Regions from separate parts of the Brevibacillus sp. NRS-1366 genome, predicted to be linked through region 3. Evidence: predicted binding sites of a transcription regulator. Region 3 holds the regulator's gene; each other region holds the start of a gene.
What was found. The regulator LexA, encoded in region 3, represses DNA repair genes until DNA is damaged. The targets are predictions, from matches to a motif close to CGAACATATGTTCG.
Positions count from the first base shown of each region.

Region 1: the regulator LexA is predicted to act here: its motif matches at 1,341-1,354, upstream of ACIFQN_RS17550 (WYL domain-containing protein).
Region 2: the regulator LexA is predicted to act here: its motif matches at 1,486-1,499, upstream of ACIFQN_RS26400 (WYL domain-containing protein).
Region 4: the regulator LexA is predicted to act here: its motif matches at 1,275-1,288, upstream of ruvC (crossover junction endodeoxyribonuclease RuvC).

Region 1 covers NZ_JBITPN010000022.1:190,567-192,768, reverse strand. Annotated here, with positions in the region: gene ACIFQN_RS17560 (alkene reductase) at 1-845, shown strand, start outside; gene ACIFQN_RS17555 (tryptophan RNA-binding attenuation protein) at 1,031-1,201, shown strand; gene ACIFQN_RS17550 (WYL domain-containing protein) at 1,372-1,587, shown strand; gene ACIFQN_RS17545 (SOS response-associated peptidase) at 1,828-2,202, shown strand, end outside.
Region 2 covers NZ_JBITPN010000041.1:31,434-33,635, forward strand. Annotated here, with positions in the region: gene ACIFQN_RS26380 (ATP-dependent DNA ligase) at 1-362, opposite strand, end outside; gene ACIFQN_RS26385 (hypothetical protein) at 415-660, opposite strand; gene ACIFQN_RS26390 (YolD-like family protein) at 672-1,013, opposite strand; gene ACIFQN_RS26395 (hypothetical protein) at 998-1,240, opposite strand; gene ACIFQN_RS26400 (WYL domain-containing protein) at 1,230-1,445, opposite strand; gene ACIFQN_RS26405 (hypothetical protein) at 1,546-2,202, opposite strand, start outside.
Region 3 covers NZ_JBITPN010000022.1:324,491-326,692, forward strand. Annotated here, with positions in the region: gene crcB (fluoride efflux transporter CrcB) at 1-40, opposite strand, end outside; gene ACIFQN_RS18255 (DUF896 domain-containing protein) at 128-325, opposite strand; gene yneA (cell division suppressor protein YneA) at 400-738, opposite strand; gene lexA (transcriptional repressor LexA) at 897-1,520, shown strand; gene ACIFQN_RS18270 (DUF456 domain-containing protein) at 1,580-2,065, opposite strand.
Region 4 covers NZ_JBITPN010000046.1:4,740-6,941, forward strand. Annotated here, with positions in the region: gene ACIFQN_RS28215 (hypothetical protein) at 1-892, opposite strand, end outside; gene ACIFQN_RS28220 (hypothetical protein) at 1,007-1,198, shown strand; gene ruvC (crossover junction endodeoxyribonuclease RuvC) at 1,348-1,848, shown strand; gene ruvA (Holliday junction branch migration protein RuvA) at 1,845-2,202, shown strand, end outside.

The DNA.
Region 1 (2,202 bases), 130 kb from region 3:
GCAATCAAGGAGTTCCCGGCCTATATACCCAGGAACAAATCGAGGGCTGGAAAAAAGTAACGGATGCTGTGCATAAAGAAGGCGGTACGATTATTGCGCAAATATGGCATGTAGGACGATTATCCCATCACGAACTGGCGGGGAACTTGCCACCGCAGGCACCTTCAGCCATTCAAGCAGAAGGAGCTGTTCCTCGTTTCCGAAAGCCCTATGATACTCCAGAAGAAATGACTATCGCAGACATTCAGGAATTAATTGGACAATTTGCGGAGGCAGCGAGGAACGCAATAGAAGCCGGCTTTGATGGGGTGGAAATTCACGGCGCACATGGGTATTTAATCGATCAATTCAATTCAGATGTATCCAATCATCGTACAGATCGATATGGCGGAAACCTGGCACAAAGATTGACACTAATGAAAGAAGTCTTGAAGGCGGTTATTGATGCAATTGGTACCGACAGAACATTAATTCGCTTTTCTGCTCATAAAAGCGATAATCCGAGCTACATGTGGGAAGATCCGGAAATGGCCATCCGCACGTTTGTAGAAGCATTCAAGGAAGTCGGAGCTACCATGATCCATCCTTCCACCATGCAGTTTACTCGCGTGCTGGCAGACGGAAGAACCATGCATCAGTTGGTCCGCAAATACTGGGATGGCGTGATTGTAGGGGTTGGCACGCTCGATCCAAGAAACGCTGAACAAGCGTTGGCAGAAGGCACGATTGATGTGGCAGCTTTCGGGCGCCCGTTGATCGCTAATCCCGACTTTGTTCATCGGTTGAAAAATGGTGAGGAACTGGAAGAATATGATGCTAAGAAGCATCTCGCTGTCTTGGTTTGATGGGAGAGCTTTAACGAGAAAGGTAAAAAGGGAGGAAGCTCATTGTGGAGCTTCCTTTTGTTCGTTTCAGTTGCCTTGCTGGTAGAACATGCCACAGTCATGATAGAATCAATTCAGAAAAAAGAAACCAGCGATCACCAGATTGTGGAGCAAACTATCATCATAAATAAAGGGGTAGGAAATCAATGTCGATTTCTATGGATGATCTAGAACTATCTTGCTGGGAGTGTGAAGGTCAAGGCGTGTTATTAAATGAGGAAAAGGAAAAAATCGCGTGCTCTAAATGCGATGGCAAAGGCACGGTACTAACAGCCCAAGGTCAGACCTTGCTTCACTTCATAAAAAAGCATCTATAAAACCTTGCTGCGTGCATGATATTAAATCACGAGAGGACGTCAGATACTCACTTGTAAAAAGGAGACTGGCGTTCTTTTTTTGCTTTATTTTTCGGAAAGTATTTCCTTTGCATGTTCGTATGTTGTTCGCATATAATACAGAACAAACGTTCCATTCGGAGGCGAATGAAGTGATAAAGGAAATGCTTCGTGCAATAAAACAACAGCAACTCATTCGTGTGATTTATCTCGGCAACAACGGTCAGACAACGATTCGAGTCATACGTCCATTAGAGGTGGAAGGAAATCGGTTAAAAGCATACTGTCTAACACGCCGGGGGCCACGCGTTTTTGCCATCAACAATATACTTGCTATTGAGCCGATGGTGAACGGCCGTGCTGTCTGATATCGAGCGAAAAGTGCCCCGGGTCATTGCGAACTATTCCGCAAGGCGCCGCATGACACCTGCTGTGCAAGAATTATGCACCAAAACAGGACGGAATCGTGATGGTATGGGAAGCATGGGAGTAGAAAGAAGGTTTCGGTGAATAATGTGGATAAGGTCTGGGCATACTAAATTTCATACACTGTTAACAACCTTTTTCAACCCTCGTCCATACGAGGGACTTTTTTTGTTGGAGGGCATATGTGCGGTAGGTTCACATTAACCGTTTCATTAAAAAATTTATTAGACCATTATCATGCAGAGGACACCATTCCTTTTGAGTACATGCCGAGATTCAACATCAGTCCCACCCAAATGGTCGTAGCCGTTATCCATGACGGAGATAGGAATCGGGTAGGAAGGTTGAGATGGGGTCTAGTTCCTTCATGGGCAAAAGATGAAAAAATAAATTTGGTCAATGCACGCGCTGAAACATTGGTACATAAACCGGCTTTTAGAGTCCCACTCTTGCGAAAAAGGTGTTTGATCCCAGCGGATAGCTTTTATGAGTGGAAGAAGACAGCCGCAGGGAAGCAACCTACACGTATTTTGTTGCGATCTCAAAAATTGTTCAGC
Region 2 (2,202 bases), on a different contig from region 3:
TCCATCAGCGGCAAATCACGCAGATCAACTCCATCGTAATGCAAAATATCGAACACCACATATGATATAGGAAGCCGGGACTTTTTCGACTGGAACCTGGACATTGTTAATTCGAAATCTGGTATACCCGTTTCAGGGTCCATTACTGCAAGCTCACCGTCCAATACGATGTCAGGGCCATCAGCTAAGAGTTCGAGATACTTCGCCGTTACATCGTTGTTGTGGCGAGTGTAAAGGCGGGTAACCCCGTTCCTTCTGGACAACTCTAATCTATGACCGTCGATCTTGGGTTCAAAAATATAGCGACCGTCCGAGAACGGCTTATCTCTCTGTTCCAGCAGCATTGGAGATATAAATTCCATATAGCATCACCAATACAATTGTATCAATTCAAGGCATAAGGAGCGCTGGTAATTACTCGTAACTAACCTTCATAATATCCAAGAAGGGTATTTTCCTTGTTACTCCGTTTTCATCTATATGGACCAATCTTGTACGTGAATCAAGCACTGTGATCCGCCCACGCACTTTCTCAGTCAAGCCCCAAACGGTTAAGTTCCTCTCGTCTCCATCTTCTTTTGCTTCCACAAGCTGATTGCCTAAGTCTTCTAATTCAAATTCATCTCGTGTCGGTCGTTTCGGTGTAGTTGCCTTTGCCATGATATTACCTCCTAGCCTTTTACTTCGGTTATAGTATCCATTGGTATCCATTGGACATCCTCGTCAGTAAGCAACTTAACTCGCCTAGTATTCATGTCGATCCACTCAACCTTTCCCCACATCACGCAAGTCGTTCCCAGGCTATCCTTCTTGTGTTTCCACCAAGTAATGGTGACAGCATAGTTCTCTCGTCCGGCGTCTCTTAGTTGGTAATGGAATGATTCGAGTTCGTCCTGTTCGAGTTCAGGCATTCGCACAAGTTTTTCGTCCTCTTTCATCTGGAGATACAGCTCGCGTTGCTCTGACAATACCCAGCGACTTGCCGCAAATACGTTCTCTACTTTGCTCGCCATCTGTCATGCTCCTTCCGTTCCCAAGCCTCCAAGACTACCATGTGATCTGGATCTGATCTCTTCCACTCGATATACTCCTCTTTTGCAAGAACTTCAAGCACTTTCATGATACCGCCACGGCTGCGACCCGTTTTAATACACAATTCGTCTACCGTTGGGGTCCTACGCCGCCCGGCTGAGTAGTTGGCGATGACCCGCAGGACTTTCCTTTCGATATCAGACAGCACGACCAAACACCACCGGTTCAACAGCCAGAATGTTGTCGATGATGAAAATGCGCGGCGCTCGTCTGGTAAGACAGAAAGCTTTCAATCTGTTGCCCGATACCTCTAGCGGTCGCAAGGTTCGCAAAGTCATCTGCCCATCATTGCCGAGGTAGATGACTTGAGTATGTTGATGCTGGTCTATTGCTCGTTGCAGTTCCTTTAACACATCGCTCGCCTCCGACAAGAACATTTGTTTGCATTATATACGAACATTAGTTCCTTTAACAAGACAAAAAAATACCCACTGATAAGTGGGAGATTGTTTTTTAAGGACTCTTTCCTTTGAAAAAGTTAAGTGATAAAATATCGACTGAACTAAGATCAAGTTGTCTTGCAATATCCTCAATTACATGCAGACCAGTTTGCTTTTGGTACTGATCATATCTTAGTCGGAATGTACCATCTAAAATTTCTTTGTGGAATGCCGCGTTTAAAAGAGGTATAATTTCATAGTAGATACTTATAATGGCCTCGTGAACATTTACAAATCCATGTTCATCTGGGCCACTTTTTTTATATGTTTTTTCATCATCGTATTTGCATTCAGAGAGTTTACCCAATTCAAAGTGGATTCTCATATGTTGATATTCCAAAGTTAGTTCTAATTTGTGGAAAGGTGAAGACATACTTATCATTGTCTGTGTTACTGGTTGATTAGCAATATTCCCACCCGAACCAGTAAAAGTTGAAGCCCCTCTATGAGACTCCCCAGAAAAACCTGCAACATCTAATAAAGAAAGTTCGTTCCCAAACGGATCTTTAATCGTTTTGCCTTTTTTTAGTATTAACCAATTAAAAAAATTATGGTCAAATTTATATTGGGGTAATTCTCGATAGTCAATGTGTCCCCACTCATGATCCTTTAAAAAAAGTTTTGATCTAACATTAGGTTCAAGGTATTCTGCTGTAGCCAGGACAGAATA
Region 3 (2,202 bases):
AACCAAATGCCCCTCCGATTGCTACCGCTACCCACGCCATCCCAAACCCTCCCTCGAAATAGCTCACGCGGAACAAAAAGACACCCCAGCGTCAAGCAAGGATGTCTGTTGTATTCTTACAGTAATCTTACTGTTTTGGATTATTTTCTTCAAGGTCTTCCACATAACGGATGGAATCCAAATTCGCTTTCAGCGAAAGCTTTACTGCGTCGATGTACTTTTGACGAAGTGCTTTTTGTTCCGATTTTTCCTCTTCGGACAAACCAACCTCGCGAGATTTTTTGGACAATTCATTAATGCGTTTGATTTCTGCGTCAGATACCAAAGCTGGTTCCTCCTACTCTATAGTAATGCCGTTTCATTATACCATATCGTCGGCATCACGCAAGCTATGGAAGGTTACTCTGACACTGGAATAATGAGCGTCTGTCCAGGATAAATGAGAACGCCGTCCAGGTCATTCGCCTTTTTAATCGCTATGATGAGTTCATTCACATCCATTTTGGCTTCCTCTTTGTGGTGAACAGCAATAGACCACAAACTGTCGCCCGAGCGAACTGTCACTTCTTTTCCATGCAGTTCCATCGAATCACCAGAAGCAAACACCAGTTCGGTTAGTAAGTAAAAAAAGAGAGCAAAAGTAGCTAGAAATAAAAGTGCTTGTCCCCTAGTTATGCCGAATCGCCCGCGGTTAACTGTCTGTTCTTCAAAACGGTTATGAATGGTCATCACAGTCATGATTATTCCCTCCTGCAAACATACGTTCCTTTTGTTGTTTTCATCATAAATGAGAACATACGTTCATGTCAACAAAATAATCGAACTTATGTTTGTCGAACGCAAGCTCCCATGGTATAATATAGGAAAATATGTTCGAGAAAACTGAGGTGTCTTATATGTCGAAACTATCCAGCCGGCAACAAGCCATTATTGATTTCATTCGTAAAGAAGTTCGAGACAAGGGCTACCCACCTTCTGTTCGAGAAATCGGCGAAGCTGTGGGACTCGCATCCAGCTCTACCGTACACGGCCACTTGGCCCGTCTAGAGAAAAAAGGTCTCATCCGAAGAGACCCTACCAAACCTCGCGCTATTGAATTACTCTCGGAAGAAGATCGTTTTCAAGATAATTTTGAAGACTCCGTTGTTCGTGTGCCTGTCATTGGAAAAGTAACAGCAGGGCTGCCGATTACAGCGATTGAGGATGTGGAGGAATATTTTCCTTTGCCTGAAAACATCGTGACATCGGACAAGGTGTACATGCTTCGTATTTCCGGAAACAGTATGATTGATGCTGGTATTCTCGACGGCGACTACGTGATTGTCCGTCAGCAGCATGTTGCCAACAACGGTGACATCGTCGTCGCCATGACAGAGGAAGACGAAGCGACCGTCAAACGTTTCTTTAAAGAAAAGAACCACTTCCGTCTCCAGCCTGAAAATGCAACGATGGAGCCGATCATTTTAGACAACGTTTCCATCCTGGGTAAAGTCATTGGCGTATACAGACTGATTCACTAATAAAAAAAGGGCAGCCGAAGCTGTCCTTTTTTTGTCGCCACTATTTTTCACTTATCCAGCTAAAGGGCAATAAAGAACCAAATGATCATGGTTACTTGCAGCACGACCTTGACCACAGCGCTGCCGAGAAAACCGATCAGTGACCCAAATCCTGCTTTTACCGCTTTTTCTATCGGCTGCTTCTGGGCGAGTAATTCTACCAGCACAACAAGCACGAATGGCAGAATCAGCATGCCGAACGGTGGAAACAAGAAGATCCCCAGAAAAATACCCACGGCAGCTGCAACCGAGGACCATTTCGACCCGCCATATTTTTTCACGAAATACATATTTGTCAGCAGATCCGCCCCATACAACAAAATACTGAGTACAGCCATTCCCCACCAGAACGAAGCTGGTAAACCCGCACCTGGTTCCGCGATAACAAAGTGATAGAGCAGAAATCCGCCCCAAAGCAAGATCGTATCCGGCAATACAGGCATAAAAATACCGGCAATGCTCAACGCGAACAAAGCCACTACGATAATCCACAGAAAAATTTCCATTCTCTGCACTCCCCTCTGTTTCATATACGACTAATTACCGATTTCGTTGCACTCTCTTTTCATTCTCGCTACAATAAGTTTTTGAAGACGTAATACTTTGATTTTTGCCCTATCTCATTTATTTGAAACGGAGGGAC
Region 4 (2,202 bases), on a different contig from region 3:
GCAATGGGAAGCCATCTGTAGCCATCCGCATCGCGTGATCGTCATGTTCATGAAGGGCTGTGAGAAAATAGCCCACCAATTGTTCTGGCAAAGCACTCATCATCGTGCCGGCCAAGGCCCCGGATGCTTTTAGGATCATGAGGCTGTGACTCGGATCAGGCTCCTTGCGGCGATGCGTAGAGCTGCCCAAGAAGTGGATACAGAAGTGGCCAGGAAATTCGTTTCCTTTAATCGCTCCGGCACCATGGGGCATGCCGTGCATGGACGCCGCATAATAAATGCCGTCGACTTCAACTAGGATAGCCCGCCGTTTCCAGCTCCACTTACCCTGGTAAATGTTTTTCATGATCATCGTATCGTTTTTGGTAAGCGGCTGGACGTCAGCATGGCGACTGCCGGCTCTTCGCTGGATGTCAAAATGTTCACCAGTCTCCAAATCAATGACTGTGGCATAGTCCATTCGTCCGAATGACTTTTTTACCTGATTCCAATGTACAGCCTGACCGTAGTGAACCTTTTCAACTGCCAGCACGAGTTCTTCCAGTCGATTTTTCATTTGTTTGCTTAACAAATACTGCTTGGGTTTGTTTTTTGCAAACAGATGCCCGTTGTGGTCGTATTCAAAAGTGCGCTGATTTACTGTCAGATAAGCGCGACTCCAATGCGGGTGTGGAGTTGCCGGTATATGCTTGGCACGCAGCAGTTGCGAAGCGAATTGTTTATCGTGAAAAGTAAGGGTAGAAAAAAACATCGACGCTGGAGAAACAGAGACCGAGATTCTGATTTCGTCTTTTGCTTTTGCATCAGCTACTCTCGCCAAAGGCAGGACAGAGAACAAAAGGATCAGACTGTATAGGAGCAGCATGGAACGCCGCAAATTGAACACCTCCACTGGTATAGCTTCTCCATTTGCACGGTGAAATGACGAGCAAATCTTGGTATCATAAGCACCTGGCTGTTTTGCCATACTGTGTTCATACGGCGGTCCAAGGAGGAGTCTTTTAGCATGTCTTCGATGCCAAGAGGTAGCTACAAAGACCAGTTCCACCAGCGTTTGTACGTTCAATTGAACCAAGGACACAACAAGCTCAATTATCGCCAAATCAACATGATTAACGAGCAGATGCAAAGTGGCGTCGACGAATACGCCCATATGCAGCATGATGTGTCAGACCTGCTAGGGATGAACAAACACTAGATGATGACGCCGTATAACCTGTTCCCTATCTATGGGAGCAGGTTTTTTCAATATTACCGGCTTGGTGATTTGCATGGAAATACACGTTCGCTTTTTAGACGCTTTGTGATACAGTAGAGAGTAGAATCTTTGCAAGCGGAGTGTGGACCATGCGCATTTTAGGAATTGACCCTGGTATTGCGATCGTTGGATTCGGGGTTCTGGATAAACAGGGCAGCCAATTGCGTCCCGTCCAATATGGCAGTATTCAAACCGAAGCGGGCTTACCTGTACCGCTGAGACTCAAACAAATTTTTGAAGCCATGCAGAGCCTTTTGGAAACGTATCGTCCTGATGAAATGTCTATAGAAAAACTTTACTTCAATAAAAACGTGACGACAGCCTTTACCGTGAGCCAAGCGAGGGGCGTGATTCTATTGGCCGCCGAGATGGCTGGTGTGCCTATCTATGAATATACGCCGATGCAAGTCAAGCAAGCGGTGACTGGCTACGGTGGCGCAGAGAAAAAGCAGATTCAGGAAATGACCAGAATGCTTCTGAAGCTAAAAGAAATACCAAAGCCTGACGACGTGGCGGATGCACTGGGAATAGCCATTACGCACGCACAGTTCCGGGCGTTCATTTCCATTTCGGAAGGGGCTCAAAAATGATTGATTTTATAGAAGGCACATTGTGCTATCTGGATTCAGAATACATAGTGGTAGAGACGGGCGGTATTGGTTATCGACTATTTTGTCCGAATCCTTACCAGTTTGTCCGCTACGAAGGCAGCAAGATCAAATTATTTACGCACCATCACGTCCGGGAAGACGCGATCTTGCTTTACGGATTCGCTACTCGTGACGAACGAGATCTATTCCGAAAGCTTCTTGATGTGAGCGGGATCGGGCCCAAAAGCGGCCTGGCGATTCTGGCCGCAGCGACGCCTGAGCAGCTCGTCATGGCTGTCCAACAGGAGAATGTTACGTATTTGACGAAATTTCCGGGGATTGGGAAAAAGACAG